DNA from 3 places in the Paenibacillus sp. FSL R10-2782 genome. Region 3 is predicted to be linked to each of the others. Evidence: predicted binding sites of a transcription regulator. Region 3 holds the regulator's gene; each other region holds the start of a gene.
What was found. The regulator NrdR, encoded in region 3, represses ribonucleotide reductase genes. The targets are predictions, from matches to a motif close to AACACNATATATNGTGTT.
Positions count from the first base shown of each region.

Region 1: the regulator NrdR is predicted to act here: its motif matches at 5,759-5,776, upstream of nrdI (class Ib ribonucleoside-diphosphate reductase assembly flavoprotein NrdI).
Region 2: the regulator NrdR is predicted to act here: its motif matches at 8,607-8,624, upstream of NST83_RS23590 (anaerobic ribonucleoside triphosphate reductase).

Region 1 is NZ_CP151951.1:2,029,494-2,040,346, forward strand. Features, by position in the region: gene NST83_RS09460 (alpha/beta hydrolase) at 1-465, opposite strand, end outside; gene NST83_RS09465 (DUF1330 domain-containing protein) at 484-924, opposite strand; gene NST83_RS09470 (DUF2239 family protein) at 980-1,591, opposite strand; gene nrdF (class 1b ribonucleoside-diphosphate reductase subunit beta) at 1,988-2,953, opposite strand; gene nrdE (class 1b ribonucleoside-diphosphate reductase subunit alpha) at 3,161-5,245, opposite strand; gene nrdI (class Ib ribonucleoside-diphosphate reductase assembly flavoprotein NrdI) at 5,232-5,591, opposite strand; gene NST83_RS09490 (GNAT family protein) at 6,079-6,642, shown strand; gene NST83_RS09495 (N-acyl homoserine lactonase family protein) at 6,853-7,701, opposite strand; gene NST83_RS09500 (helix-turn-helix domain-containing protein) at 7,875-8,258, shown strand; gene NST83_RS09505 (hypothetical protein) at 8,255-8,395, shown strand; gene NST83_RS09510 (ABC transporter substrate-binding protein) at 8,658-10,349, opposite strand; gene NST83_RS09515 (LacI family DNA-binding transcriptional regulator) at 10,631-10,853, shown strand, end outside.
Region 2 is NZ_CP151951.1:5,166,137-5,176,989, forward strand. Features, by position in the region: gene NST83_RS23560 (Ger(x)C family spore germination protein) at 1-1,020, opposite strand, end outside; gene NST83_RS23565 (spore germination protein) at 998-2,632, opposite strand; gene NST83_RS23570 (diguanylate cyclase) at 2,858-3,949, shown strand; gene NST83_RS23575 (Rrf2 family transcriptional regulator) at 4,067-4,564, opposite strand; gene NST83_RS23580 (glycoside hydrolase family 3 C-terminal domain-containing protein) at 4,631-7,561, opposite strand; gene NST83_RS23585 (AbrB/MazE/SpoVT family DNA-binding domain-containing protein) at 7,940-8,410, shown strand; gene NST83_RS23590 (anaerobic ribonucleoside triphosphate reductase) at 8,706-10,655, shown strand; gene nrdG (anaerobic ribonucleoside-triphosphate reductase activating protein) at 10,652-10,853, shown strand, end outside.
Region 3 is NZ_CP151951.1:1,838,325-1,849,177, forward strand. Features, by position in the region: gene coaE (dephospho-CoA kinase) at 1-314, shown strand, start outside; gene NST83_RS08535 (lytic transglycosylase domain-containing protein) at 311-874, shown strand; gene NST83_RS08540 (alpha/beta-type small acid-soluble spore protein) at 1,008-1,232, opposite strand; gene nrdR (transcriptional regulator NrdR) at 1,338-1,805, shown strand; tRNA gene NST83_RS08550 (tRNA-Ala) at 1,936-2,011, shown strand; tRNA gene NST83_RS08555 (tRNA-Lys) at 2,021-2,093, shown strand; gene NST83_RS08560 (MarR family winged helix-turn-helix transcriptional regulator) at 2,294-2,755, opposite strand; gene NST83_RS08565 (SDR family NAD(P)-dependent oxidoreductase) at 2,959-3,843, shown strand; gene NST83_RS08570 (helix-turn-helix domain-containing protein) at 4,099-5,754, shown strand; gene NST83_RS08575 (iron-hydroxamate ABC transporter substrate-binding protein) at 5,936-6,886, shown strand; gene NST83_RS08580 (iron ABC transporter permease) at 7,046-8,053, shown strand; gene NST83_RS08585 (iron ABC transporter permease) at 8,050-9,057, shown strand; gene NST83_RS08590 (alpha/beta hydrolase) at 9,236-10,240, opposite strand; gene NST83_RS08595 (N-acetyltransferase) at 10,237-10,853, opposite strand, start outside.

The sequences.
Region 1 (10,853 bases), 190 kb from region 3:
CGGGGAAGATTGCGGAAGGGCAGCATTACCGGAACTGGACATGATGGAAGTGAGTGATAAAACCCGTTCAGGGTATTCACTGGCTGCAATCTGGGCGATCATTCCGCCCATCGACCTGCCAACGAAATGTGCCTGGTCAATTGAAAGGGCGTTTAGCAGTTCGATAGCGTCGTTGGACATGTCATCGAGAGTGTAAGGGATGTCCGGTCGCTGTCCCGACATGAGAGCAGTCGCCAGTGCGTCAAAATCTAGCGTCTGATAATGGCTAAAGTGCGTCGAGCAACCTACGTCGCGATTGTCAAAGCGAATCACGCGAAAGCCCCGCGCTGCTAATATCCGACAAAACGAAACCGTCCATCGGATCATCTGGGTTCCAAGCCCGGCGATTAGGATAATAGCCTCGTCATTTTCGTTACCGAAACTGTCATAGGCCAAATTGATGCCGTTTACTTTCAGGATGTTCATGATCGTCTTCTCCTCCAATTAATTCGATATCGGAAATTCTGTCATAGGCAGAAGGCGTGAATCTTCGACCGCTGCAGTCCGATGCCCGATACCAGCCAGGTAGTCTTGATGACTTGAAAAAGCAAGAAAAGACTGCGCGCTGCTCTGGCGGATCAGCATAACAAGATCCCATCTTTCGTCTTCGGGTCCGATAAGAAACTCTCCGCCATCGCCAAGAAACAGCACTTCACCTCCGCTTTCACGGAGAAATGGGAGGGTGTGCTCAATGTAGCGGTTGAAAGCTTCGGCACCGCTGATTGGGACCTCCGGTGTTAGTTCGGGATTGGCTGTGTAATCGGCAACATCACGAAAACGCAGCAGGTTCAACATGACGATGCTGCCCTCAATGCCTCGTTGCATAAACCTCATGCCAGCGCGTTGCGATGGTTCGATGTAACGAATAGATTCAAACTCTTTCATAGCGGCTCCTTTCGTAGTTCCTTTTTTAAATATTTACGCCTCCATATGCTCTCATTCATAAGTTCCCTTCAGGGAATGCATTAGCGGATAATTTTTTGACATGGTTTCTGATATCAGGTGCCCAGTCATCAATGAAGTGGTAAAAACGACCCAAATCACCAGCATACAGTGCCCGCAGAGCTTCTTCGTATTGATGGAAGTTCCCGGCCATAGCTGTCATGAAGTTATATGTTGCTTCTTGTGACTCTCGGATATTGCTCTGTTTTTCTCCAGCACGGCGAGCCTCATCAATGAGTTTTCGTAATGTTACCGACGCCCCTCCAGGTTGACTCTTGAGCCATTCCCAATGCCGTGGCAATAACGTAACCTCACCGGATACAACCCCCAGCTTGGGTCGACCGACCCGCCGTATAGGCTGGTGATTCACTTCCGTACCGGGTAGGTCACCTAACTGTTCTCCTAATCGTTTGAGCACATCATCTGTCTTCTCACGAAAATCAACATCTATTGGCTTCCCTGTGGAATCGTCAAATATAAGCAACTGTGTGAGGTCTCTGTCATCCAGAGCATCCTTCACTGTAGTAACAACGTGCTGTAACGAACCACTGGCGACGACTCCCACACCCAAAAATGCCGTGCAGTAAAAGTGCGTTAGGGCATTACTCATGCTGACCTCCTCTCTGATTGCCTCACCAATTATACCCGGGTAAAAATAAAAAATCAATATTACCCGGGTAATATTGATTTTGCCGTTCGTTATGGAGGAAATAAATGCAAAAGACGCGGCCTAAGAGGACCGCGCTGTTGAGGGCTAAGTGAAATACTGTTTTAATGCATAGCAATAAGTCTTTAGTGTGTTGTTGCTTTTACAGGAACAACTGAAACTCCTACCTCATCCAACATCATTAAGAATTACTTCTTGTACTCTCATAACGCCACTCCCAATGAAAAACTTTAAAGCTATAGTTAATATTTCTTTTAAACAAAAAATAGAGGAGATTAGTTCATATAATGAACTAACCATCCTCTATTTACGTTACTACAATTAACACGATCTAATTACCTACACTCCAAAATTAAAATCATCATCAGTCAGCGGCTCCACATTCATTGCACGCACGTAGCCGTTTCCTTTTTTAGAAAAGAAATCATGCTGCTTGGTGTGAGTGCTGATGCCGTTGATTACAATTGGATTGACTTCTTCTTCTTCAAACAGTGGATCAAAGCCCAGGTTCATCATAGCCTTATTGGCGTTGTAGCGTAAAAAGACTTTGACATCGTCCACCAGCCCGATGGGAGCATAAATTTGCTCGGTGTATTGTTCCTCGTTATTGTGCAAGTAGCGCAGCAACCCTACCAGCGTCTGGTACAGATCCCGTTGCTCTTCCTCGTCCAGCTCTGCATAAATCTCCTGTGCCAGCACACCCACATAAACACCGTGAATACTTTCGTCCCGTAAAATCAAGTCGATAATTTCTCCGCTGCATGTCATCTTGCCCTGACCCGCCAGATAGAGAGGATAGAAGAAGCCGCTATAAAATAAATAGCTTTCTAACAGCACAGACGCTGCCATAGCGAGATACAAGTCTTTTGGTGCATGAATATTCAAATAATACTGACGAATGGTTTCCGCCTTGGTCTGAAGATACGGATTTTCCTCTACCCAACGGAATATATCATCGATCTCTTCCGTAGAAGCTAGGGTTGTAAAAATGCTGCTGTACGACTTCGCATGAATTTGCTCCATCATCGCCATAAAGCTTAGTACAGCTTTGCGTTGCAGCCCGTCCACATGCTCCATAATTTGCGGCATACCTACGCCGCCTTGAATCGTATCCAGCAACGTTAAGCCGCCTAATACTTTCATATAGGCTTCTTTTTCAATATCACTGAGGGTTACCCAACTCATTTTATCGTCGGACAGCGGAATTTCATCATCCGTCCAAAATTGCATAATGTTCTGATTCCAGAACATCAGTGTAAAATCATCGTCCGAGCGATTCCAGTTTACAGCTTGTATACCTGTCATTGTTTAGCATTCTCCCTTCAGCTTCCGAGATTTCCTAGAGTCATAACGAAATGACATAGGCGAATCATCGTTTGCTTGACATACGGAAGCTGCATCCGCGAGGCCGTGTCCCAACCCATAAAGGGCAGAACATCACGCTGGATACAGCTTCTAATGAAAAGCATCGATATATATGAGGACTTCTAATGTTAATTTATGAGTACGGTCTTAGACCGAGCAGGTGAGGCACTCTTCTACAGACAGCTTTTTGGTACGTGTGTAGTACAACGATTTGAGTCCTTTGTGAGCAGCATACAGATAGCAACGTGCCAATTGGCGTGTAGTCACGTCACTGTTCACATGAAGCACGGTTGAAATTCCTTGATCCACGTGAGGCTGAATTTCTGCAATCAGGTCAAGCACTTTGAATTGATCCATTTGATACGCGGATTTATAAAAGAACACATTATCTCTTTGCAAGTAAGGCATTGGATAATAGGTCGTCGAGTTCGCATAGGTACGTGTTTCAATTTGTTCCACGATAGGCATTACGCTGGACGTCGCATTTTGAATATATGAAATGCTGGCCGTCGGCGCAATCGCCATACGGTACGCGTGATACAGGCCGTTCTTCTGCACATCTGCTTTCAGCTTGTCCCAATCCTCTGGAGAAGGAATATAAATACCGCCAAATAGCTCTTGTACGCGTTCCGTTGTCGGACGGTAATCGGTGTTCAGATAACGGTCAAAATACACCCCAGTCGCGTAATCCGATTCCTCAAAGCCATAAAAGCTTTGTCCGGCCGCTTGCGCGATCTCCATGCTCTTCTCCAGCGAGTGATAGTTCATCGTCATAAAGAAGGTACGGACAAAATCCTTCGCTTCGTTGCTTTCATAAGCAATTTTGTTCTTGGCAAGGTAGCCGTGCAGGTTCATGACACCCAGACCGACAGAATGCATCTCACGGTTTGCCTTGGCAACACCCGGCGCGTTTGCGACTTGAGTCATATCGCTGACCGAGGTCAGGGCAATCATTCCCTCGTGAACGGATTCGCGGATTTTGCCATGCTCCATCACATTTACAATGTTGAGAGAAGCCAGATTACAGCTGATATCCCGACGGATTGTATCCTGTTGGCCGTAATTTGTAATTTCAGAGGTTTCCTGTAATTGGAAAATTTCTGTGCACAGGTTCGACATTTTAACCTGACCTACGTTTTTAAGGGCATGTGCTTGATTCGCGTTACTTTTGTTCATCATGTATGGATAGCCGGATTCCAGCTGGATCATGGCAATTTTGGTCAACATGTCACGCGCGCTCATCGCAACCTTTTTCTTCACCCGGTCGTCAGCGAGCAATGTATCGTACATTTCATCCAGATCCATATCGTCCAGATGCGTACCGTAAGCCTTGTACACACTATAAGGAGCGAATACATGCAGCGGCTCATTATCCTGAGCCAGCTTATAAAAGCGGTTCGGAACAATCAGTCCGATGGAGAGTGTCTTGAGGCGTACTCTTTCGTCGGCATTGATTTTTTTACTATCCAGGAACTCCAGTACATCCCAACCGAAAATGTTGTAGTATGCAGCGCCGGAACCTTTACGTTGACCCATCTGATCCGCGTAGGAGAAGCCGTCCTCCATCAGTTTCAGCACAGGCATAATGCCTTTAGCCGCGCCCTCCACACCTTTAATCGCTTCGCCACGTGACCGCAGTTTCGACAGGTTGACCGCGACACCGCCGCCGATTTTGGACAACTGCATGCAAGTGTTCAGCACGTAGTTGATCGAGTTGAGAGAGTCGTCCATTTCGAGCAGGAAGCAGGATACCAATTCCCCACGACGGCTTTTGCCTGCATTCAGGAAGGTTGGTGTTGCCGGCTGGAGACGCTGCTCCATCATCGAGCGGGACAACAAGCGCGCTGTATCGGCGTTACCGCGTCCCAAATGCAGGGCGACGACCGCCACCCGGTCAGGATAGTGCTCCAGATAAACCTTACGGTCATTGCTTTTCACTGCATAATCCGTATAAAACTTGGATGCTGCCATATAGGAAGGGAATTTAAAATGATAACTATGAGTGATATGGAAAATATCCTTAATTTCGTCAGATGTATAGCTACTATAGAAATTTTCGTAATAATCATTCTCAATCATGTAGAGCACTTGAGCCGCTGTATCTGCAAACTTCAAGCTCCGTTCTTCGACTTCCTTCATAAATTCGTCTACAGCCTCTTGGTCCTTTTCCAATTGGAAAAAGCCATCTGTATCGCGTTTCATCAACATGTTGTTCAGTTCAATATGCCGCAACTCGGCTCACCCCCTGTTTGAAACGCTCTACATCGCCGAACGTTCCGGATAATTCAAATTTACTGATGACAGGCACGTTGTAATGGTCGGAGATCAAATCCGCGCTTTTGGCAAAGCTCTCGCCCCAATTACGGTTGCCGCTGGCAGCTACACCCACGAGGTTTTGAGCATTTTTTTGCAAAAAGGAAGATACCCTCTCAGGTATCTGTCCAAACCCCGTTGTATATGTAATGAGTACGTATGGTTCCTCTATAGTCATTTGCTCCTGGATTTGGACCGCCGGAAGCTTGAGCTTCCCGATAAATCTTTTTACATTGCCGGTCTTGGAATCATAGGCAATCAGCATTGTATTCATCCTCCTTGACATTTGGCAAAACAGCATCTGCCCAAGGCTCGAAATCCTGTAAAGATTTGCAACCCCTTGCTGGCTGTGCTTCGCCAAAATTTTCACGCCTATTTATATCGGTTCTTCCATATCTGTATTTTCAAGATATATGTGTAAAATACGCGTTGCACACTATATTTAGAGTACGATTTCTATTTTATATCTATATATAGGTGAGGTCAATCACTTTTAAAAGGTTGGGCACAAGGATTGGGGGCAAGTCCAAGCGGGGTGCGGGATAAGCAGAATAACTTTTTTTTTCGTGCGAATTTTACAAATGTACTGGAGTTTTGAGAGATGAAGATGTACGATTTGTCAATAGGAGATACAGCAGTAAATCTACCTTTTACTGTAGGGGGAATACGTATGATGGGTAATGGATTTATGGATTCAGGGTCGTTTGATGCTATATTAAGATACCATTACATAACCGAAGGGAAGATGTACTATGCCACATATTATTGGGGAACGCATCGTATTGAGGGAGTATCGTCAGGAGGATATACCGGAAATACGAAAATGGGTCAATGACCCGGATATTACACGCGGTTTGAGCGATGTTTTTACTTATCCTCATTCTCAGACGAATAGCGAAGCCTACGTACAGATGATGATCGATGGTAACTCCGAGATCAAGGGCTTTGTTATTGCACATAAAGACACACTGGACTATATTGGACAACTGGATTTATTTAAAATCAACTGGTTGAATCGGCACGCCACGCTCGGCATTGTGATTGGGCGCGATGATAACCTGGGCAAAGGCTACGGACGTGAAGCGATCCGGCTATTACAGAAATTTGTATTTCATACACTGAACCTGAATCGGCTGGAGCTGGAGGTCTATGCATACAACGAGCGTGCATATCGCTGCTATCTGGCCTGCGGCTTCAAGGAGGAAGGTCGGCTGCGGCAAAAGCTGTTCAGGGAAGGCCAATACTATGACATCATTCAAATGGGCATTTTACGAAGTGAGTATAAGGCTGCGGAGCAAACGACGGAATCTCGATAATGAAAGCACATAAGTTATTTTATTCCGTCAGCTTTCTTCAATTTTTTATGAGTGAGATTACAGGGACTACGCTCATCTTATTTCTCTTAGCCAAAGGACTTTCTCTGCAAAGTGCGAACTTCTTACTACAGGTGCGATTGCAGACAAGCGAATCATAGAAGCCCGCGAGATTGCGGGCTTTTGGGGTAGATACCTGACATATTGAACATTTTATTCGTAATATCCCTCGGTTGATTTGCGTAATTGTTTGAATTGAATAGCATCATGACCGAACCACACTTGAGAATTCGTCCGTGCAGCCAGAGTGCGGATTTTTTCCACCGTATCCCGGTAACCAAGCAGATCATAAATAACGCCTGGCGGCTTGACGGGTGGACCGTAGCTTTCCGCTGAATAAATAGCATCCGAAGCGAGGATGATCCCCCCTGTCTCCGGCAGTTCAATATGCAAGCCTATCATCCCCCAAGCATGCCCGCTACCAAAGTTGAGGACCTTGATGCCTTCAGCCAGTTCCAGGTTATCCTGATGGCGTTTGATTGTTTTCCACTGCAAGTGATTTTTGATCCATGCATCAATGTCCGCCCAGACATAAGCTCCTTCTTTTACATTACGGGCATAGCTCTGCAGCGCACCGTTCAACTCATCCTCATGTACGATAATGGTAGCGTTCGTGAACATTTCCAGGCACCCCGCGTGGTCCAAATGCAAATGAGAGGCAATGACGTACCTAATTTCCTCGGGTCTTACGTTCAACTGCTCCAGCCGGTTATGCAGGTAACATTCCTCACTGGCCACCCAAGGAGATGCCAATTGCGTTGATTCGGCCCAACGCCCTTCGCGGCCCATCGAGTTCGGATTACATGCTGTATCAAACAGAATCTTTCCCTCAGGATGGTCGATCAATACTGTATAAATGGGGAATTCTGCGAATTCTGTTGACGCATTAGGATTGTTAATCGTAGCCGGGTTATGCATCGCAATGATCCAGTTCTTGTCCATGCTCATTCGTCCGTTATCCATCACATACAGTTTAGGCCGCGGTTTAATAATATTTGGCATGTTTGTTTCCTCCCGATGAAGAGTAATTTACAAGTAGATCTCTGACTTCACTCGTGACGATTACGCTGCCGTAGCGGCAGGTATAGACATACCTTAATATAAAATCTAAACTTACATAAGGAGGCACTTTAATGTGTCCAGGGTACTTTTAAGTGCATAGGAGGGGATAGGATTTGACATCTTCAATCACCAAAAAACAACCCGACATCACGCTGGCGGGTTGTGGCTATAGCAGAGTTCTCGACATTATTTCCAACAAGTGGACGGCGCTCGTCATTTACGCATTGGAGAATGGGCGCATCAGATACGGGGATATTTCAAGAAGAGTCGAGGGCATCTCCAAAAAAATGCTGACACAAACGGTACGAAAGCTGGAGCGGGATGGGCTAGTCCAACGCCATATTACACCAACAGTACCTGCTACTGTGGAATATTCGCTAACCCCTTTAGGCGAAACCTTACTTCTACCGATGAAAGAATTAAGACAGTGGGGCAGAACGAATTATTCGCATGTAGAAGAGGCAAGAGTCAATTATGATCTGAAATACAGTAAGTGAAGATTTGGATTGTGCTTATCATCGGCTTGTTGATCAGCTTTTCGAACTCGGCGGGGAATACATTTCAACAGCCACGTCAGATCGGCCTTTCCGAACAAGGCATTTGGATCATGGAAATCATCAAGGCAGCCCTGTAATCTTTCATTATACAAGCCAAACTCGAACTATACTGAACTTGAAAAATAAACATCAAAACGGAGTAGGCGGAATGGTGCTGTACAAGCGAAGCGGTCGCTTTAAAAGCTTTCCGTAGGATAGCTGGCTTCGGAAGCATCACTTCCCCGGATTTTTACCTAGTTATATGATTATTCAAGAAATCCGGGGGAGGTGGCGATAGGAAGCACCATTCGACTGCGTAGTGGCACGATAAGTAACTTTTAAGTTCAGCCCCTTTGATCGTTATTTTTCCGCGTTCCACAGCTTAAGCCGATTTTGGATCAGTCCGGTGTAGATTTCTTCAGCCTTCGGCACACCTGCCTGATCCAGCTCTTGGAGCATGCGGTCATAGATAGCATCAAATTGATCGGGCTTGGCGAGTACAGCTTCGGGAATCCGTTTGCGCACAATGTCCTGCGACTTCTGATAAATGACATTGTAGTTTGTATTGGTCGGAACGGGCATGTTGTAGGCGGCGCCCCATTCTTTCACCGGAAAATCCTTTTCGTTCGGGAACAGGTCCTTCCACGTTCGAGCATTGTAGGCTTGCAGTGATTTTTTTTCGGCCCGGCTGTAATTTTCAGTAATCATCTCTGGATAGTTCGTCGTATAGTAGTTGCCGGAAGGGTCCTTGATGCCGTCACCGTAATGCGGCCCCCATATCCAGTACAAACCGATGCCCGACTCTCTCATAAAGGCGGAATTATCGGTGTTTTTACGTTGCTGCACATCGGGCGGAATAACCCGTTTGCCGTTCTCTACATTGTAATGCTGGCCTTCGATTCCCCAGTTGCGCAAAATCTGTCCTTCGTCGGAGGCCAGAAAATCCAGAAACTTGATGGCACGCACGGGATTTTTGCACGAGGTCGTAATTCCGATCCCGTATGCAGCATCAAAGCCGAGCGGCTGGAGGGAATGATCCTTGTATTTCTCGCTTAACGTAACCGGGAAATGCGCGTAGGTAAATTCATCCTTGCCCGACGCTTTGAGCGCGTTTTCGGCATCCTGATAGTTCCACTCCTGATCAATGAGTCCAATCACACGACCTGCGGCGATTTTGGACTTGTATTGATCGCTTTTTTGCACAAAAGTATCCTTATCCAGCAGTCCTTCGTTGTACATATGATTCAGCCAGCGAAAATATTCCCGTTCCTCCGGGCGTTTGTAGTGGAGAATGGCTTTACGTGTCTTGGGATCGATATAATACTCTCCATCGTCCGGTCCGCCTGTAGCGGTAACTGCCGGATTTGTTACGGTAATTTGAATTTTCCAATCTTCGGCATCCAGGGAGAGGGGGATGGTAGGTTGACCGTTAGTGGTGGGATATAGGGCTACATAGTCCTTGAGTGCTTTTTCAAAATCCTGAACTGTGCGAATTTTCGGATAGCCGAGCTTCTCCAGCGCCTGATGCTGGATTTCGAACCCGGCTTGTGCGTCAAATGCGATGTGATCTACGCCTAAATTTGTCGGAATGGTATAGATGGCAGGGTCGTCATGGCTATATTTTATACGGTTAAAATAGTCTCCGTACACTTTCTTGATATTGGGGCCGTATTTATCAATCAGGTCGGTTAAGTCAATGAGTGCCCCGGCATCGACCAGCTTACCGACATCGTTTTTGGGATAGACTAGGTCAGGATACTCTCCGCTGGCAGCCATCAAAGCAAACTTTTCCTCACTCCGGCCATTGACGGCATGTTCTCCGTTCAGTGTCACGCCCGTTTTTTTGATAATTTCCTGTCCAATTGCATCCTTCATGTTATTCCAATTCGAGCTGGCGTCACCACCAAAAAAAGTAAGTGTAACAGGACTGGTATCATCGGGATTTTCATTTTCTGCCGTACCGCCTGTTCCGTTTGCGCAGCCCGTCGTGACGAGCAGCAACAAAGCCAGGAGAAGGATGGAGCCTTGTCGTACCGACCTGATCTTGAACATCTGCAAAATCCCCCTTTATAAGTATGATTTACATAATGTAAGTGCTTTCAATAGTAAATTGTAGGAAATACCGAACCTTACGTCAAGTCATTTATGTTGATTTGTTATGTGTTTGTTTTTTTATTATGCAAACATATTTTGGTGGATGGTGTGGATTTGTGCAAATCTATCGTTTGATGATCTCAAACAAAGTGTGCTACGATGATACCAGTTTATGGGTACACCCATGCAATTGGAAAGGCAGAGGCAAAAAAAGATTCCGAATAGGGTTGGGTGAGAAGATGCGTGGAAAAGTAACGTTGCAGGAAATTGCGGATGCGGCTGGTGTTTCAAAGTTCGCTGTTTCGCGTGCATTGTCCGGCAAGCCCGGAGTAAGTGAGGAAACGAGGGCAGTGTTGGTCAAGCTGGCTGCCCAGATGGGCTATTTTCGCAATCATCCAAAGACAACGGGGGTGGAACCTCGGGACACGGATGCCGGGGAATGGTCGGGAACTGTGCTGGTGT
Region 2 (10,853 bases), 2.3 Mb from region 3:
CGTTTCCTCTGCCCATTGCCCCTGCAAGCTTTTCATCACCTCTGGATTTTTCAAGTCAATCGAACACTCAACCTCCTGTATCGCTCCGGCTTGCTTTAAGTCAATTACAAAAACAGGCTCTCCTTGCTCCATCAGGGTGCGTACTTTTGCCTTAGAGAACAAGGTTTCGATCCCGATGACTTTGCCTTTCTTGCCGCAGCTCAATGTTGATTGAGCACTTTTCACTTTGTTGTTCACGATAGACATTCCAATCGCCTGGCCATCTTCCAACCAGTGTATGAGACGTTCCTTTCGGAACACTCCCATCCCAGTAATGTGCACGAGCGCTTCCGGTAAAATATTGTCCACATTGTTCTTACGGGGAGCCTGCTCTAGATTCCCTTCCACTTTTACACCCGTAAGAACTGGGCCCCCGCCCTTATTGGACATGCTGCGAATGACATCGTCGAGACTCACGGCGTAATCCCCAGCGTACAGACGCTCAGATGTTTCCAGCTTTCCTGCAATATCATTAGCGGGAATACGACCGATCGCAGTCATGGTTGCCAGTACATCCTTCCCAGTCTCACCGCGCGCTACCAGCATTTTCATCGTGAGCCGGGTTTCCGTATACCTTTCCAGAAAATCCAGTGTATCTCCGATTCCACGCCGCGCCAGATCTTCTCCAATGACAACCAATCTTGTATGGGCCAGGGAAATTTCGCGTGGAACCTTCTGTGAAGCTTTACGGATGGCTTGAAAAAGACTGTTCCCCTTTTCCTGAAACAACACGATAGGGGTATCTCCTCTAGCTTTAGCCCCGGCGATTTCGTCTGCCACGATAACCTGCAGGGAAACCTCATAATCCGTCTCTCCAGCTACATCAATGCCTATTGCCGCTACAACTGCTCTCTGATTTAGCTCTACTGAATCCCAGCAACCAGATAGAAGGGACATCAATAGTAGCCCCACCAGACTCAGAGCCCACATTCTTCCCTTGAAGGTTACTGTGTTCCGCTCATTCCCCTTTCCCTGATACACCTTCGGCTCCCCCCTCCTGCATCGGTGTCGTTTTATCGGAAGAGGAAATTCCACTTCCATCCTTCATTCGTGTCTGGTTAGTAGATGTAATACTTTTAGGACGTGTCCGCATCATCCAGAATGGGAGACGCAATACAGCATCCTTTTGACTCTTCAGTACAAAGGGGCTGAAAGGGGCCATGTAGGGCACCCCAAAAGAACGTATGCTGTTCATATGGGCAATCAGCGCAATCAGCCCCAATGTAATGCCATACAGTCCCATAAACGCTGACAGTATCATAAAAACAAATCGGAACAGTCTCCCGGCCACCGCCATGTTATAGGCTGGAATGGCAAAGCTGGCAATCCCCGTCAGGGCTACCACAATCGTGAGCAGCGGGGTGACGATCCCGGCCTCCACAGCCGCTTGTCCCAAAACAAGCGCACCAATAACGGATACCGTTTGTCCACCCACACGTGGCATTCGAATACCTGCTTCACGCAAGATCTCGAAGGTAACCTCCAAAAGAAGCGCCTCCAGAAATGCTGGAAAAGGAACGGATTCCCGCTGAGCCAGTATGCTGATCAGCAGCGGGGTCGGTATCATTTCATAATGGTAGGTGGTTAAGGCAATGTAGAGAGAGGGTCCCAGAATTAGAATGATAAAGCTGATATATCGAATGAGTCGGACGACAGTCGCCATATCGTAACGTTCCTCATAATCCGAAGCACTCTGAAAGAATTGGGCAAATACGGTAGGCATCACCAGTACAAACGGATTTCCATCTATGATGAGCGCCACTCGGCCCTCCATAATATTGCTACTGATCGTATCGGGTCTTTCCGTGTTATAGATCGTTGGGAATGGTGTAAAATTATGGTCCTGTATCATTTCCTCTACCATACCGGATTCAAATACGGCGTCGATATTGATGTTTTTTACCCGTTGACGAACTTCATCTACGACACTTGGATCTGCAATATTCTTCATATACAGCATGGCTACATTTGTGAGGGACGTGCTCCCTACTTTGAACATCTCCATCGTAAGATCGGAGCTTTTAATTCGTCGTCGGACAAGAGAGAGATTCGTGAACAGGGATTCCACAAATCCCTCTTTCGGCCCCCTGACGACAGACTGTGTGCTAGGTTCGTTGACCGCACGCGTCTCTCCTCCACGTGTACCGCACGCAATGGCCTTTTTACAGCCTTCCAGTAAAATGATCGTATCTCCCATCAATAGCTGTTCCATCATGGAATTCCAATCATCGCATTCCTTCACTTCACCAAGTTCAAGTGCATGGCCCTGTATCTGACTGAATAGCCTTTCTGCACTTTCTACCTCAGCAGCCACCTCGGCGGACGGTCGGCCAAGCAACGATTTCATGACAAGTTCATTCACCGTGTCCGTCTTGACCATACTATCCAAAAATACAATGGCGGCAGGAATGTCCGCTTTCAGTCCCACACTAAAGCGACGAATCAGGAAGTCCGGGCTGTCTGACGTCAACTCCTTGATCTGTTGTAAGTTGGCTTCCACATTAACTTCAATCTTGAAAGAACGTGAAGACTTTCCATTATTCTTGTCCGCACCCGCCTTTTTATTATGTTTGCGATAGGGATAACGAATCATGAGCAAACCTCATCTCCAGAAAGGTAGCAATAGACACCACCTGTTTTTCCTAATTCTTGTATGTTTGGAGTATGCTCAATCTATTCCCAGTTATGCACTACATGCAAGGACGAAACGTTATAAGTCACACTAGCGTATTAAATTTCAAATAATTCTGCATTTTCAAGCCTAACATTCGTTTTTTTGATAATATGAAGTAATATGCCTCTCGGGAGGGTTAGCATCTTGTTTAGTACGTTTTTTGTAAATACCTGTATCCTTGTTACCTTTCTGTACATAACCGGTGTCATATCGCAAAGATATAAAATACGTCTCCAAAATTTAAAACGTAAAGCTCATTGGATCGGAGGCGCTCTTTTTGGGTGCTATGGCATTGTCTTGATGTGCTATTCGATCCCAGTTGGTTTTAATACCATTGCCGATCTTCGTCATCTGGCTATCGTAGCTACGGCGGCTTACATTGGCGGCCCGGCAACACTCATGGCTACCCTATTTATATGCTTAGGCAGATTATTGCTGTTTGGTGTCACCACTCAAGCCATTGTGGGGGCTTTTTTTATGATGCTCGTGGGCCTGGGTTGCGCTTTGCTGTCAAATCTGTCCTGGTCACGTTTAACGAAGCTGATGATGATGAACGTTTTCGCTTTGGGCATTATTTTCTGCTCTCTCTCAATTAATTTGAATGATATTGATGATGTTCTGAACGTTTATCCGCTCCATTTCGTTATTTCTATGGCAGGTGGATTTCTCCTGTATCTCATAGCCGAGTCCATCAACACGTCCAATGAGCTGTTGCTTCGTCTGGAGCATACCTCCTTTACAGACTATCTCACGAATCTGAGCAACAGAAGACAGCTTGAATTTTCACTGGAAGAGAAGCTTCCCCAAGCTCGTCAACGCCATGAGCATCTATCTATACTTGTATTGGATATTGATCATTTTAAAGAAGTGAACGATACCTACGGTCATGCGGCGGGGGATGCGGTGCTGCGCCAGCTAGGTCAGATTTTGAGGAAAAAATGTCGCTCCTTTGATGTGGTAACCCGCAGCGGCGGGGAGGAATTCACCGTACTTCTGCCGAATTGTGCTTTCCGGCAAGCGTTACGTATAGCGAATCAGATCCTTGGCGGGGTAGATCAGTACGAGTTCGTTGTATCAGACGGGCTTATACTCAAAGTCACAGTGTCTATCGGCGTAACGACCTTTCCCGATAACGGGGAGGATATGTCCGGAGCGGCTCTGCTGGAACAGGCGGATAGAGCACTATACGAAGCTAAAAATGCAGGGCGTAATCGGGTCTGCTCCTATCAGGCATAAAGCTCGGCATTCTTTTCATTTACGATTTCGCATCATATGAGTACCCTGCAGAAATAGCCGATACATCCCTCTCTTGGAAGAGTCGTATCGGCTATTATCCGTTTTGAAAAAAATGTGTTAATCCCCTTTGGAAGAAGCCTTGGCATCCTCGCCTTCATTACGGATGCTGCCGCCCACCACCAGCGTTGTACGCTTGGCGAGTGAAGCCAGCGTATGAGACTCCCATACCTCCAGCATACGTCGTTCGCTCTCGACCAAGATTTCGGATACGGCGGTTGCAAGCTCCCCACAAAAGGGGTTCGTCTCTGGTTCATGCATCATACCTGGAAAAATCGGATCACATATTTCAATGGCGTGGTATATATCGGCAAGTGTAATATGCTCCGCCGAACGGGTAAGCACATAGCCTCCCTCACGGCCTTCACGTGCTGCTATTAATTCTGCCTGTACAAGTCGCGTCAGCACCCTGCGCACCAAGGTGACCTCACAGTCGATAGAGCGGGCAATAGATCCGCTGGCACAGAGCTCTCCATGCTTTTCCAAATAGACAAGCGCCTTTACCGCCACCCCAAGCCATCTGGGCGTTGCGGTGCGTAGTCTTTTTTCACTATTCAAATGAAATGACACCCCTAAGCTGTAGAAACTTCGTTGAATGCATTGTACGTGAAGTCAGAAGTAAGTTCAACCCTGAAGGCTTGAATCTCCTGTAGCACAAGCGCTCAAAGTAAAATAACTTAGCCGCACTTCGCCACTCAACCACAGGTACACATCATGTGTACCCGAGACTGGACCCAGTGCTTCTGAGAGCGTCATCCATGCTTGCGCTCCTCCCGTATGACCAACGCTTATACGTGCTGCAACTTCGCTGTCCGGCGTATCCAAACGAAGCTCAATTGCTGCATCGTGGCTATTGCCTGACACTCGGCATTGAAGTTTAACCACGCTCATCGTATCTAATTCTACGCCATGAAAGGCAATCCAGCCGGGACGTTGAGGTGAACGCGGACGTACACAAGCCTCCTTTTGCTCCTTGCTTTCATCCAGCAGGACATGGGAACAATCATCAAAGTTTTCAGCGCGAATGCTTTGTCTGGCTTGCCGGGGCGGGATAACTTCGCCTAGAACGTTCACAGGGTGCTCCAGCCGGATATCCGCTGAAGAGGCACCTGCCAGCAAGGTGTACTCGCCAGCTTCAACGCAATAGCGATCCCGTGTAACATCCCAAATCGCCCAATCCCTCACTCGCATTGTAAAAGAAATCGTTCGCGTCTCCCCCGGCTGTAAGCAGATGCGTTGAAATCCACACAATGTCTTCAGCGCTCGTTTTACTCGCGAAGCTCCGGGCCGTACATATAGCTGTACAACCTCCTCCCCGGCAGCTATGCCCCGATTCGTAATGTCCACCGATACATTCAGGGTATCCGTAGCATCTAGAGCACCCAAAAAGTTCACACTACCTTCGGGGACGGACCTATCGTTGGGATTGGGCCCTTGGGCATCTGTGCGCAGATGGCTGTACTCAAATGGCGAATACGTCAAACCGTGGCCGAACGCGTACAAAGGTTCACCTTCAAAATATTGATAGGTACGTCCGCCGCGAATAATATCGTAATCTTTGATATCACCCAATTGCTCCTCCGCCTGGTACCATGTCATATTCAAACGACCCGCTGGCGCATAATCCCCAAACAGCACATCCGCTACTGCCGTGCCATGCTCTTGTCCGGCATGAGACGTGTACACGATCGCCGGAATATGCTCCTGTACCCAAGGGATGGCAAACGGATAGCTGCCCGTCAGAACCACGATCGTATTAGGGTTAACCCGATACACTTCCTCGATGAGCCGCTGCTGGGAGGCTGCCAGCTCCAAGCCTGGACGGTCATTCTCTTCCTTGCCGTTAATCAGCGGGTGATTGCCGACGAATACAATCACTGTATCTGCTGCTTGCGCAGTGGCTATCGCTTCCACTAAACCGTCCGACACCGTCTCTAACCGGAATGTTGTATGGTCTTGGTTAACAGCTTCCGTTACCTTCAATGAACCCTCTGTCCCTGTGATCACAGGCTTGCCGTTCCATGTCGTCCAGAGACACTCCCCCTTGTCAACAGGGGTCAGTCCAAAGACTTCTTTGACATACCAGCCATACGCTTCCTTAGCTGTCACACGAAGCGTTTCCTCATCGCTCGTCACATAGGTACCCAGGCGCTCGTCGGTCAACGTGACGCTGCCGTAGCCCCAATCGTTCATGGTCAAAACCGTTGGTTCGGCATCATGGGACAACCGCATGTCACCGGAGGAATCAACCGTAAGCCTCGCTCCGTCATTCGCCGCCGCGAAGGTCACGCGATCCTTGGCATCGCGGTATACGACGCGCTCCTGCGCGTCTTTGCTTTCCAGCTTGGCGCGAATCGCTTCAAGCGGTGTCACAAAATATGGAAGCGTGCCGGAATACCAGTCGCGGTACACCTCATTGCCAAGCGCCCCGATCACCGCCACCTTGCCGCATCCCGCAGGGTCGAGCGGCAGGAGCGAACGCTCATTTTTCAACAGTACGATCTGCTCTCTCGCTGCACGCAACGACAGTTCACGGGCTTGCTCTGTCATCAGAGCCTCTTCCCCGATCAGGGCATAGGGATTGTCTGCCGCCGGATCAAATTCCCCCAGTCTAAATCGAACACGAAATGTATGGAACAACGCCTGATCCAGGTCCGTTTCTTGCAGCGTTCCTTGCGCCAAGGCATCACGAATGGCCTGCTTGGACAAATCCGCATCATCCGTAATGCTGTCGATCCCCGCGCGAATGGATTCAGCCACACCCGGTGTGTGGGAGTCATAATACTGATGGTCCTTTACGATTCCCATCACATCACCAGCATCACTGACGACAAAGCCGTCCATTCCCCATTCGCCCCTGACAATATCATTAACACCGTGATACAACGTAGCGGGCGTTCCATTAATCAGGTTATAAGAGGTCATCATGGATTGGGCTTTGCCTTCCGTAAAAGGCTTCTCAAAGGCTTTCAGATAGTATTCACGAAGGTTTCGCGGGTCTATGCTGGAGGAATCACTTCCCCGGTCCACCTCGTTATTGTTTCCGAGGAAATGTTTCAATGTCGCAACCGCTTTCAAATATATCGGATGATCGCCCTGTATGCCTTTAACCAATTCCTTCGCCAGTTCTCCCGTTAAATACGGGTCTTCTCCATACGCTTCCTCATTACGCCCCCAGCGCGGATCACGTTCCATATCTACGGTTGGTGCCCATAACGTCAGTCCGTTTAGCGCCGGGTCACGGCGGTAGTATACACGCGCTTCATCTGAAATAACCGAGCCGACTTGTCGCATCAGTTCCGTATCCCACGTACAAGCCAACCCCACAGGCTGTGGAAAGGAAGTCGCCTCACCTAACCAGGCTATACCATGTGCTGCTTCCGTACCATGCTTGTATGCGGCGACTCCCAATCGTTCAATGGCAGGCTGGTATTGCAGCATAGATTCAATCTTTTCCTCCAAGGTTAGGCGGGACACCAAATCCCATACACGCTCGTCCAGATGAATCTTCGGATTTTGAAAAAAATATTCTAAATCCGTTGTTTCATGACTCATATCCATCATCTCCTTCTCTCCATTTAAAATATCATAAAAGGCTGTTATGAAAGCGTTTTAATATATCATAGCGAAAAAGGAGTACCCCGGCAACAATTGCCGCTGCTCACCATTTGGCTCCGTTTCTTCATTCAATACTGGATAGAGCAGCGTCGCCAATGGCGTGGATATCGGATGTTTGTTAGGACATGAGCGTACAATCACGAATTGTAGCTTCGTCTGCGTCTTCTTGCATAACCACTCAGGAAGCTTTTAGCCAATGTGCCTGGTTAGTAGCAGTGTGCAAATTAAAAAAAATGTATATTTTCTTCAATAAACAAAGCAAAAAATAATATTTTTTGGTATAATCAGGATATATAATCGAAGGAGGAAGGGTTTATGAAAAATACCGGAATGACACGGCCTCTGGATCAATTGGGGCGAATCGTGCTTCCCAAGGAAATGCGCACCACGATGGATATCAATATTGGTGATTCGCTCGAATTTTTCGTGAATGAAGAAGGATTTGTATTAAGGAAATATACAGGTGTATCCTGCAAATTTTGCGGCGCAGTTGATCATTTGACTTATTTTCGTGATAGCTTTATTTGCGCCGATTGCATTCAGGTATTAAAGACAGAGGAAAATGTACACCCCACCAGCACCGAAGCCATCCAGGCTCAGGAACATACCAAGCCGGTTCGTAAGCATACAACCTCGCAGCCTAAACAATCCAGAGTACAGCAAGGAGAAATGGTAAAAAAGCTCCGAAAGCTGATTCAAGAACATCCCAACCTGCCACAAAAGGTATATGCTCAAATGCTCGATATCTCGCAAGGTCGGGTGTCCCAACTGAAAAAGCTGCTTTAAATGATCCCGTAATTTATTACAAAATATACTTAGATCCAATGGATTGCCATCCTATTGTTTTCCGTCAAATATTCATTCGTCAGGTGTAGAGCAAGGAGCGTATTCGTTAATGTGTTCCTGACTTTTCATCTGACTTTTTTGTCGTTCTCCTCCCCTATCAACGTGACAATAATCACATACTCTCCATCCATCCATATATACAATATATAGACTGAAACAATTGTTTAGTACACGATATCGTCAATATATTGTTTTTGGAGAATAATATATATTTTACTATATGGAGGTTTTTGCAATGAAGGTGTTGGAGGAACATCAATTATACAGCATCGGCGAGCGGGTCATTGGAGCACAAGACCTGGACATGCTGCGGGAGAATGCAAATTTGAATGGAGAATCGTTCAGTGGCAAAATGAGCAAGCTTGGCTCCGAGTACGCGAAGTGGTATGCGCGACTACGTGTGCTTCCGCCTGAACTGACAGACGCGATCGACCACGGGTATGTGTATGTTCACGATTTGGACCAATATGCGCTCGGAACTACGAACTGTATCTTTATTCCTTTTGGTCGCCTGCTGCGAGATGGCTTTAATACAGGCAACGGCTCTGTGCGCACCCCGCAAACTATTATGTCTGCTATGGCACTGGTGGCTATCATATTCCAGTCTCAGCAAAACAGCCAATTTGGAGGTGTCTCTGCCAATAAAATAGATTGGGACCTTGCTCCTTACGTGGCCCGGTCCTTCCGCAAGCATCTGCGCAAGGGATTGCGCCTGTTCGGAGAAGAAATAGAATCGGCGATGCCTGATGACGAATTACATATAGCCAACAGTCTATTACATGAGGTCTGCCCTCGTTCATACGCATTCGCACGTGAAGAAACGGAGACGGAGACCCGCCAGGCCGCTGAATCCCTTATTCATAACCTGAATACCATGAGCAGTCGGGCAGGTGGACAAATTCCGTTCACCTCACTGAATTACGGAATGTGTACTTCTGCTGAGGGGCGACTTGTTACACTGTCATTGCTGGAGGCCACTATCCGTGGCTTGGGCAGCGGGGAAACCCCTATTTTCCCACAGCATATTTTCCAATGCAAACAGGGAATTAATCAGTCCGAAGGCGATATCAACTATGACTTGTTCCTGCGGGCGGTTGAGTGCTCCAGCAAACGTATGTATCCCAATTTCGTTAATGTGGATGCTACCTTCAACCTGCCCTATTACCGCGCAGATGATCCGGATACCATTATTGCGACGATGGGCTGCCGTACCCGCACCATTGCTGACCGTTTCGGCAGAAACCGTCAAAGCGGCAAGGGTAATCTCTCATTCAATACGATTAATCTGGTGCGTCTTGGCATTGAATACGGTATTTGCACAGGCAAGCGCAAGGTACCTGACCGGGATGGCTTTGATACCAGACTGGAAGAGGTTATGCGCATTGCCGTGGATGGACTGATCCATCGCTACCATATACAGACCAACCAGCCGGCAAAAGCCTCAGACTTTATGATGCGCGAAGGGGTATGGGAAGGCGGAGAAGAGCTGGAGCCGGATGAACAGGTGGGAAGCGTACTAAAGCACGGTACGCTTTCTATGGGGTTCATCGGGTTAGCTGAGTGCATGAAGGCACTGTACGGCAAACACCACGGGGAGGATGACGCTGTATACCGCGAGGCGGAGCGAATCATAGCTTCCATGCGTGTCTACTGCGACCGGATGAGTGAATTGCATAACCTTAATATTACGCTGTTCGCTACGCCTGCCGAGGGTCTATCCGGCAAATTCACGTTGCTGGATCAGCGTGATTTCGGAGTCATTCCCGGTGTGAATGACCGTGAATACTACACGAATTCTTTTCATATTCCCGTGTACTATACGCTTCCGGCTGCCCGTAAAATCAGCCTCGAAGCCCCATTTCATAATCTGTGCAACGCTGGTGCGATTTCGTACATAGAGCTGGATGGTAATGCGCGGAATAACCCGGAGGCGTTTCTTAAAATTGTACAATACGCGCTCCATCAAAACATTGGGTACTTCTCCATCAATCATCCGGTAGACCGCTGCACAGAATGCGGCTACGAGGGCATTATCGGGACAAGCTGTCCCCAATGCGGTGCTGATGAAGAACATACGCATTTTCAGCGTTTGCGCCGGGTAACGGGATATCTGACAGGTGATTATACCGTTCGCTTCAACGCCGCGAAACAGGCTGAGGTGCGTGACCGGGTGAAGCATCGGTGAATTTGTGCGGCTACATTCCAGAATCTCTGAACGAAGGGCATGGCCTGCGTACCGTCGTATTCATTAGCGGTTGCCGCCATGCCTGCCCCGGCTGCTTCAATCCCTCGTCATGGAGCTTCCGCGCAGGTGAACCGTTCACACCTGAACGGCAGCAGGAAGTCATCCGTGACATCGCAGATAATCCACTGCTGGACGGGT
Region 3 (10,853 bases):
GTACGCGCATGGGATCTTACGAACGCGAACATCCAGACAAACTTATTTTGGCGGATATCCCGTTACTGTATGAGTCAGGGCTGGAAAGCTTGTACGATGAAATTATGGTGGTATACGTACCACGCGATGTGCAGCTCCAGCGTCTGATGCTCAGAGATGGATTGACCGAGGAACAAGCCGGACTTCGGTTATCCGCGCAAATGGATATTGAACAAAAAAGAAGCCTGGCCGATATCGTCATCGACAATAGTGGAACACAGGCTGAAACAAAACAGCAAATTGATCAATTCTGGCAGCGAAAGGGACTGGCATGAATATTTTGCGCAAAAAAAGAGTCCTGCTGACTTTGTTTGTTGGGTTTGTCTTGATTCTGTTTTTTAATTCAAACTGGATGTCGTGGTTCTATCCGATTCAATATAAGGATGAGATCCGGCAATACTCGCAGACGTATGAAGTGGATCCGTTTTTGGTGGCGTCCATTATCCGTGTTGAGACGAATTTTAAGGCCAGCAAGCAGTCGCACAAAGGTGCACTGGGACTCATGCAGATCATGCCTGATACAGCGAATTGGATTATGGACAGCACCCAGATCCAAAAGGTTCCGCTGGATAACGTCAAGCACGAGCCCGGCACCAACATTGAGCTGGGAACCTGGTATGTGCATAACCTGTCGGTAAAATTTAAGAATAATCCCATAGCTATCGTTGCAGCTTACAACGCAGGCCCCGGTAAAGTGCAGGAGTGGCTAGATAAGGGCGTATGGGATGGGAAAGAAGAATCCATTAAGCAAATCCCTTTTGGCGAGACACGACATTATGTACAGCGGGTTATATACTACTACAGGCAGTATACGAAGATTTATAATCAGTTTTAATGGGTGACGAGGCAGCATGTAAATATATCATGACAATATGGGCCTTTTTCCATTAAAATGAAAAAAGTGCAGGACAGACTGTGTTTGGCAGCCCATCCGTACACTTTTGCTTGTTACTTCTGCGTTACAACGATTATTGGTATTGACCTGCCAATTGTTGTTCGGCGATCGTTACGAGGCGTTTTGTAATGTAGCCCCCGATCGAACCGTTCTCATAGGAAGTCATGTTACCTTGGTATCCATCTTGAGGAATGCTGATACCCAGCTCTTGAGCGATTTCATATTTCATTTGCTCCAGAGCGCCGGAGGCTTTGCTGACTACCAGGTTGTTGGAGTTGCCATTGTTTCCTTGTGCCATTGTTGTTCACCTCCTCGCGACGTGGTAAACATATTATGAACCGTTTTGACAAAATTATTACGAAAAAGTATAGAGAATTTATTGGAAAAAGGAAGTGATGAATTTATGAAATGTCCGTACTGTACTTACAATGGAACAAAGGTGCTGGACTCGCGGCCCGCGAATGACAACAAGTCCATCCGCCGCCGCCGTGAATGTGAGCAATGTGCTAGGCGTTTTACCACCTTTGAAATGGTGGAGGAGACTCCGTTGATGGTCATTAAAAAAGATGGCAGCCGTGAAGAATTCAGCCGTGATAAAATGCTGCGCGGTCTCATTCGGGCCTGCGAGAAGCGTCCTGTATCAGTCGAGCAGCTGGATATGATCGTATCCCAGGTGGAAAATGCTATCCGCAACACAGCCGCCACTGAAGTGGACAGCCAGCAGATCGGCGAGCTGGTCATGGAACAGCTCTATCCTGTTGATGAGGTCGCCTACGTACGCTTTGCGTCCGTATATCGGCAGTTCAAAGACATCAACATGTTTATGAAGGAACTGAAAACACTTTTATCCAAAGATGCAGCCAGCGACTAGATCGCTGACTGTATCTTTGGTTGATGGAGGAAGGGGAATTATAAATTTTTTATAAAAGTATTGACACAGGGGTAATAATTTTATATGATATAGGAGTCGCTTGAAACAGATGATTGAAATTACATAAAATGGGGCCTTAGCTCAGCTGGGAGAGCGCATCGCTGGCAGCGATGAGGTCAGGGGTTCGATCCCCCTAGGCTCCACCATAATAATATGGACTCTTAGCTCAGTTGGTAGAGCAGTTGACTCTTAATCAATTGGTCCAGGGTTCGAGTCCCTGAGAGTCCATCCTTTAGAAAAACGGCAGAAATGCCGTTTTTTTGTTTTGAATTTAGCTTTGTTTTCCTTCGTGGTCACACGTTTGGTCACAGGAGGCTCTATATTTCTTGATGAAAAATAAACGCCATGTTCTCTCTAATCAGGACACGACGTTTATTTTAGTTTTACTCCATGCTTTTAAGAAAGGCAGTCATCAACCTATGAACTTGTTACTGGTGATCAAATCCGTTAAAGTCCCTGAGCATTCCGATAAAATGTTCAAGTTGTTCATCGTCCCATCTTGAAATGTGTTCGTAAAATACAAATTCTTTCTCTTTTAGAGCATCAATCGTCTTTTGTTGTCCAAGCTCAGTGAGGGATAGAAGTATTCCTCGACGATCATCAGGGGAGGCTTCCCTTTTCACATAACCCAAAAGCTCAAGTTGTTTGACGAGACGGCTAACCGAACTGCGATCCATAGCTGTTGATTCCGCCAGCATAGTGGCGCTTGTTGGCCCATATGAGTACAGCCAACGGATAATATGGAAACCCGCAGGTTGTATTGAAGGGTCAAAACGTGCTGCAGTTTTGACATTTAGCGCATGTGAGGCGCTTATGAGCGCATTGATTTGCTCGCCGAGTTCCAACTCCAGTTGTCCTCTCTGCGTATTTTTGTGTTGATCATCATTCATCCTATTTCACCTAACCTTAATTGATAAATTAAATCATTCAAGTTAATTAATTGACATATATCAATCAAAGTAATATAGTTGATTTATATCAAGTATATAGTCACGCCAACTGAATGTCAAAACTTAAGACGGGTCTAACGGAGCAAAGCAATGAACGGCCCATTACATTGACAATGACTATTTCTGCACAAAGGAGAATCAATATGACGGCTAATCCGATTGTTGTAATAACTGGCGCAACAAGTGGTTTGGGGCAACTCGTTGCGATTGAATTGGCTAAACGTGGTACTCATCTTGTCCTGACAGCCAGGAGCAGGGATCGCGCTGAAGCTACTAAAGAAATTATTAAAGGTATGAGGCCCTCAACAAAAGTAGACTATTTTTTAGGGGATCTATCTTTAATGAAAGATGTCAGACGTATGGGAAACGAGATTTCAACTGCATACCCCAAAATAGATGTGCTTTTGAATAATGCAGGATTGCATGCATTCGAACAACGGGTAACCTCCGAGGGATTAGCAGAAATGATGGCTGTGAACTATTTAGCACCGTGGTTATTGACGCACGCCTTACAGCATTCCTTGAAAAATGCAGGAAGCGCCAGAATTGTCAATGTTGCCTCTGAGGCTTCACGCAATCATGGCGAGCTTGAGCTCCCTGAGGATTTGACCAATATAGCCCCTTTTACTGCCAGAGGCTCGTCTGAAATTTATGGAAAAACCAAGCTGTTTAACATTATGTTTACGGGTGAACTGGCACGTCAATGGACTGGTACGGGGGTCAGTGTTAACGCTCTGAATCCGGGGTTTAATGTTACTGGTCTCGGACGTGAGCTCTGGTTTGCATCAATGCTTGAGCGTTTATTGAATTTTTTTCATATTGGTGATCCACGCAGAGGAGCTGATATTATGACTCGTTTAATTGTGGATCCGCAGTACCAGGCAGTTACAGGAGGGTATTTTAATGTCGGAACCGGACATTCGATTGTACCTGTACACCCCGGTGGAGATATTGCTATGCAAAATAAACTGTGGAACTGTACGAAAGAATTACTACAACAAAGAGGTTTTCTTAACAATATGACCTGATTTTATGGATTACAGCGGCTAAACTGAGGACTGTATTGTAAAAATCCAAGGTGGGGTAGCATGAGCATAGTATACTCTTGCGAAATACATGATCTGCATAAGATGTGGAATTTGGAGAATAGCAGTAGCATGAAAAAGGTTTGATCATTTATAGTGTAGATATCGTTTTTATGCTATATAATTGGACTTTTTTGCTTAATACAACGCAGAGGACTGAAAGACATTCCTCAATATTTTGTAATGGAGGCTTTGCTTGTGGATAACGTTGTCTCGGAGTGGGCAGAGTCCCATTTTCCTTTATATACTGCTGACAGCATCCATTCGCTGTACAGCACCTCTAATTTTCCGATGTACAAGATTCATGAGAGTGTAACCGTGCTGATTGCGATTGCCAGCGGCAAAGGCATTCTCAGGATTCATGACCAAATGTACGAGCTTGTGGAAGGGAGCGTCATCCTTCTCCCGGCGCATAGCCATGCCGCTTTAATTACGAATCTCCAGCAACCACTTCATGCTTATAAACTTTTAATCCGTACGCTTGAGCAGGTGAGCGCTCTGCCCGCAGGCGCAATGATGCGGAAAAGCGAGGTGGCCTCCAATGCCAATATTCAGTTTTCCCATTATGAGCCTGCGATTGTGGCTAATGTGGAGGAGCTGTATATCCATCGTTTACCTGCTAGTGAAGCCCGTCATGTGCAGAATCAAATTATCTTTCACCAAATCATTCTTCAACTGTTGAAACAGCAGGAGGCCAAGTATGCTGCCAGTGAGCAGCCGTCGATGGAACACAGCATTACGTATTTGGAAAATCACTATAACGAGAAAATAACGCGTGAGCAGTTGGCCTCGATTGCAGGCGTAAGCCGATCACATTATTCTATCCAGCTTAAGCAGCTTACCGGTTTTTCCCCGAACGAATATTTGTCGCGGCTGCGCGTTCATCGAGCCAAAGAGCTGTTAATTAACGGATCAGGCACGCTCCGGGAAATTGCAATGAAGGTAGGTTACAAGGATGAATTTTATCTAAGCCGTCGTTTTAAGCAGCATACAGGAGCATCACCTTCAAGCTACAACCGCGGATCATCCCAGCGTGTGGCTGTATTGCTTATACCTTACGCCAGCCATCTGTTGCTGCTTGGGTTGGAACCTGCTGTCACCATTTCGGAAAGCAGCGAATATGTGAAGACGAATGGTCTGGAGCCACCGCAAACGATGAAGTTTATAAGCACGAACTGTTCTGCTGAACAGGTGAACTCAGTATTGCTCGATACCAACATTGAGTTGATCATTGCAGCCAAACAGCATTTGCACCAATATGGGCTAAATCCTGAGCATTTGCGAGTTGTAGCGCCTATCGTGGAAATTTCATGGATGGAAATGGGATGGAAAGAGCATCTGCGTCGTATTGCACATGCTGTTCAGCGGAGCGATCGGGCAGAGCAGTGGCTGGCTGCTTTTGAAAAGGAAGAACAGGCAGCCCGTTCACTGATCCAGCAATGCGCAGTCGCTCATGAAATTATAACGATTCTGGTGATTAAGCCAGATAAGCTGCTCGTTTACGGAGCGAGAAATGTCGGATATATTATCTATCAATCGCTTGGACTACGGCCTCCTGAATTGATTGGGCAGGAGATGAAGAAGCGTGGGGATCAATTTCATTCTATTCCCATTGAGATATCCGAACTTGCGGCTTATGCTGGGTCTCAATTATTGGTTGCTGTGTTTCCGGATGAGAAGGGCTCCACCGCACATAGTGAAAAGATATTCAGGTCCTCCTATTGGAGCAGCCTTCCCGCTGTACAGCGGAATAATGTACATCTGCTTGACCTGGATGAATGGTTGCCCTACAATCCGGTTTCTATTCGTTTGCAGCTTCAACGCGCGGTAGCTTTATTTACAAGTAACCAATAGTCCAAGTCATTTTCCAAACAAAAAGGCATGGCTCGGCGCATAGTGGTTCCATATAATTAGTTCATACAAATGAGAATGAATTTCATAATCAATGAAAGAGATACTAAGTTTAAAATTAGCATCTCATGCACGATATGAAGACTCATTGAACATAGCGTTTTGAAAGGGAGAGAGTTATTTTATGAAAAAGCTTTTTATTCCGCTGGTACTTTTACTTGTGGTTGTATTGAGTGCTTGTGGCGGAAACCAAGCGAACCATACCCAGAATAGTAAAAGTTCGTCCTCTGAGGCTGCTTCGGACTCTAAATCGGAATCTACCACATTCGTCTACCAATCCGAGAATGGCCCCGTGGAGGTTCCGACCCATCCACAACGCGTCGTTGTGCTTACCAGGTTCTTAACAGGTAACGTTATGGCGCTCGGTGTGCCTCTGGTCGGTGTGGACGAAATGTCCAAGACCAACCCGAATTTTGAAGAGAAGCTCGAAGGCGCCGAGGCGGTTACAGATGAAAGTCTGGAGAAGATCATCGAGTTGAATCCGGATCTTATTATCGGGCTTTCAGATATTAAGAACGTCGATAAATTTAAGCAAATCGCTCCTACTGTCACTTATACATATGGCAAGGTGGATTTCTTAACCCAGCAACGTGAAATCGGAAAATTGTTGAATAAAGAAAAAGAAGCACAAGCCTGGGCCGATGATTTTACAGCCCGTGCTCAAAAAGCCGGAAAAGAAATCAAGGCGAAAATCGGTGCAGATGCGACGGTTTCCGTTATCGAAACATTCAATAAGCAACTCTATGTCTATGGCGATAACTTTGGCCGCGGAACCGAAATTCTCTATCAGGAGTTCGGACTCGCCATGCCGAAGAAAGTCAAGGAGGCGACCCAGAAAGAAGGCTATCTTGCCTTATCGACGGAGGTTATGAAAGATTACCTAGGTGACTATGTCATTTTTAGTAAAAACGCGGATGAGGATAATTCGTTCCAGAATACCGAAACGTACAAGAATATTCCCGCTGTCAAGAATCAACGTGTCTTCGAGGCCGACGCGAAGGCGTTCTACTTTAACGATCCACTGAGTATGGAATACCAATTGAAATTTTTCATTCAACATTTTCTCGGTCAGTAAGAGTTGATTCCTATTTCGGGACTGCAACGCTTAGGGTCGCCTACGATTCAAATCATGGCAACGATTCGTCTTTCGTTGTAAACCAATTTACCCGATGCGAAGGAACTTGTTAACCAACAGTTTCTTCGCATATTTCATTAAAGAAGAGATGAGAGTCCGATGAAGATTAAACAACATGCTTTTCCCTTTGCATATAAGCTTCTTGGCAGCGTGCTGGCGCTCATTTTGTGTTTCATCATTTCAATGATATTCGGTGCAGCGGAAACGACGCTCCACGACCTGTGGCTTGCTCTCACCTCGGGTACCAAGGATGACAAGATTCTCATCCTGCGTGAGATTCGGCTACCCCGCGAGCTGGCGGCGATGCTGGTTGGTGCCGCTTTTGCTGTGTCCGGTGCTATTATGCAGGGAGTTACCCGCAATCCACTGGCTGATCCAGGCTTGCTGGGCCTGACTTCCGGCGCCAATATGGCACTCGCATTGGCTTTCGTATTCATCCCCGGGATCAACTACTTCGGTATCATGGTTGCCTGCTTTCTCGGTGCTGCTCTGGGAGCAGTGTTAGTCATTGTCCTTGGCTCAATGCGCCGAGGACACCTGTCCCCGATCCGAATCGTTCTGGCGGGAGCGGCTGTCTCTGCGTTTTTGTATGCCATCTCGGATGGCGTCAGCATCGCTTTCAAGATTTCAAAGGACGTATCCATGTGGACCGCCGGGGGCCTGATTGGAACGACATGGGGGCAAATACAGGCCATTGCGCCAGTGATCCTTATCGGAATTGTGGCAGCTCTGATACTCTCCAACCAATTGAGTATTCTCAGCCTGAGCGATGAGGTGGCGGCAGGATTAGGGCAAAATCTGTTAAGGATCAAATTCATCCTGTTCGTTCTTGTTATTGTGATTACGGGCGCATCGGTCGCGCTTGTTGGAAACATGGCATTTGTGGGGCTGATGATTCCTCACATCGTCCGCAAAATGGTTGGTACCGATTATCGGTATATCCTGCCTTTCTCGATTTTTGTAGGAGCTACGTTCTTGCTGCTTGCAGATACGCTGGGGCGCACGATTAATGCACCTTACGAGACTCCGGTGGCGGCCATCGTGGCGATGCTGGGCTTGCCCTTCTTTCTGCTCGTCGTGCGTAGAGGAGGTAAAGCTTTCTTATGATCCTATCCGCCCTTGTTCGAAAACAACGCCTGATTCTGCTCATCAGTTTAGGGCTAATCGTTCTAACCGCTATAGCCAGCATGGCTTGCGGGTATTCTTCATTATCGTTTGACAGGCTGATCCCTGTTTTGTTCGGTCAAGGCACCTTCAAAGAAGAGTTTGTTCTGTTCTCCGTCCGACTGCCACGGATTTTTATTACGTTGTTGTCGGGTATGGCGCTTGCGTTATCTGGTTCTATTCTACAAAGTATCACCCGTAACGATTTGGCTGACCCAGGCATCATCGGCATTAATTCTGGCGCGGGCGTAGCGATTGCGTGCTTCTTTCTGTATTTCCCGATTGATGTCGGATCTTTCGTCTATGTTCTGCCACTTGTCGCTTTTATGGGCGCATTAATAACAGCAGCTTTGATCTATGTTTTCTCGTATAGCCGAGCGAACGGACTTGATCCCATTCGGCTGGTGTTGGTCGGGGTTGGTTTCTCACTCGCGTTGTCGGGAATTATGATCGTAATCATCTCCTCGACGGAACGCTCGAAGGTTGATTTTATCGCAAAATGGATTGCGGGCAATATATGGGGCACGGACTGGCCGTTCATTTGGGCACTGCTTCCCTGGCTGATCCTGCTTATACCGTTTACCTTGTACAAATCTCAACGTCTCAATCTTCTTGCTTTGAGCGAACCGTCGGCGATTGGCGTCGGTCTGAGGCTTGAACGGGAACGCCTCGTTCTTATTCTGACGGCGGTCGCCGCGGCTGCATCTGCGGTATCCGTCACAGGCGGTATCGCGTTTATCGGGTTGATGGCCCCGCACATGGCCAAGTCACTGGTCGGCCCTCGTAATCAGTTGTTCATTCCCGTCGCGGTTCTGCTTGGCGGCTGGCTGCTCTTAACCGCGGACACGATTGGTCGCAATCTCACAGATCCCGACGGTATTCCAGCGGGCATCATGGTGTCGTTAATCGGTGTGCCTTATTTTGCTTATTTGCTGCTTAAAAAATAGCTCGCATTATTAAAAAGAAGGAGGAGGGATATCTCTAAACATTAAGAACTATCGCTGATAAGCATCAGGTCAAGGCTTTCATTCATGGTAATCCATATGTGTAGTCCGGGAGGGGAGCAGATCTGGGACTACACATGTGGATTATTTTATTTTCCTTTTCTCTAAATGGGGAAACATTTTAACGCCGAATGACGTAATCAGCAAGGATTTTTAGATACTCATCATTCACCAATTTTCGGGGGGCAAATACGGCAGTTAAGAAAGTGAGAGACTTGGAATGCGCGATTTTTTCATTCATCATGGAATGATCGGCTTCAGGTAAATGGATGACGGATAGCAACTGCGAAGGCACCTTCTGTCGATACACTCGTTCGGTATCTTTGACATCAACATTTATATCTTTACCAGCTAGAACCAATAGTACTGGAGAATGGAAGTAACCTAATTCTTCAGTAGAGTCAGACTGATAATTCTCACCTATAAAATACCATCTTTCTCTGGAAATTAAATTGTCAGAGTTAGCTATTTTCAGGTATTCTTCGTAAGAAGCATGTTTTTGCAGTAACTGCAAAATATGTTGATTATAGTCCAATCTCTTTGTAATTTCTTGCGGAGTAGCCCCAGCTTGTTCCATCTCTTTTCTGGTGTTAAATTGCCCTTGTGTAATCCAGTTCACTGCTGGTGATACTAGGATGCTGAAAGCAATGTTATGCTCCTCTTTCACGATCTTCGGAATGACCCAGCCTGCTTGACTTGCTCCCCATAGGCCGATTTTCTGCTTATCGATCATCGGCAAGGTTCTCGCCCAGGCTATTGCATATCGGATATCCTGTGCCCGGTCCTCCATGCTTTGGTCCAGCCAATTTCCAGGAGCGCCATTAATACCGGGCTTGTTCAGTGACAAAGAGGCATAACCCTTGGAAGCGAACCTTTCCCACAGTGGTTTGTATCCATCATCGTATGTGTCATTGATCGGACCATCTCCATGGACAAAAACAACCAGTCCAACCTTTCCTGAGTAGTCCTTAGGCAAAGCTAATGTACCCGTTAATATCCCTTTAGGAGTCTCAATTTGTACCTTTTCTTCCGTCATCTTGTAGGAATTTTGATATAAAATAAACAATATTAAGGCAGCGGCCAGAACTGCCGCAATACCAAGAGTAAGTGTTAATGTTTTTTTCAATGATGTTCTCTCCTCGAATGCAGTGTAGCTCCTTTCCAGCTCATCAGATGCCATACAGGCTCCTTAAACCAAAAATGCCGCAAACCATTATATTTGGATTGTTCTACTTCAAACGCTAGTTTGTGATACAAACGGATAGCCCCTTGATTCTTATACGCTACATGAAGCGTCAACACATCAAAACCGGATTCAACCGTAAATTGCTGTGCGAAAGTTAGAAAACGTCGTCCTATCCCCTGATTACGATGACTTGCGCGAATCGCCAAATGATCGATGTAACACTCATCTGGGGCAGGCTTATATTCCAACGCATGCATACCTGTCAAAAATTTAAATACATTGAAGCAGCCAAACTGTTTTATGAGCGGAACCCAAGAAATAGGTATTGTTTTAGGAAGCGAAGAGGAAGGTGCTTTCCATGTGAGGGAGAGGACACCGACAACTTCTTTGTTCTCTTTAACTACAAATTGCTTCATCGTTGAAGGATGAGGGTCTTGAACCCAGACCTTCATGAGTAGCTGCTGCATATCCTGATCCTCCAGTGTAACAAGAGCTTGAAATTTAGTTTTAAATGATTCCACTAAGAGCTTACATACAGCTTCATAGTCTTGTT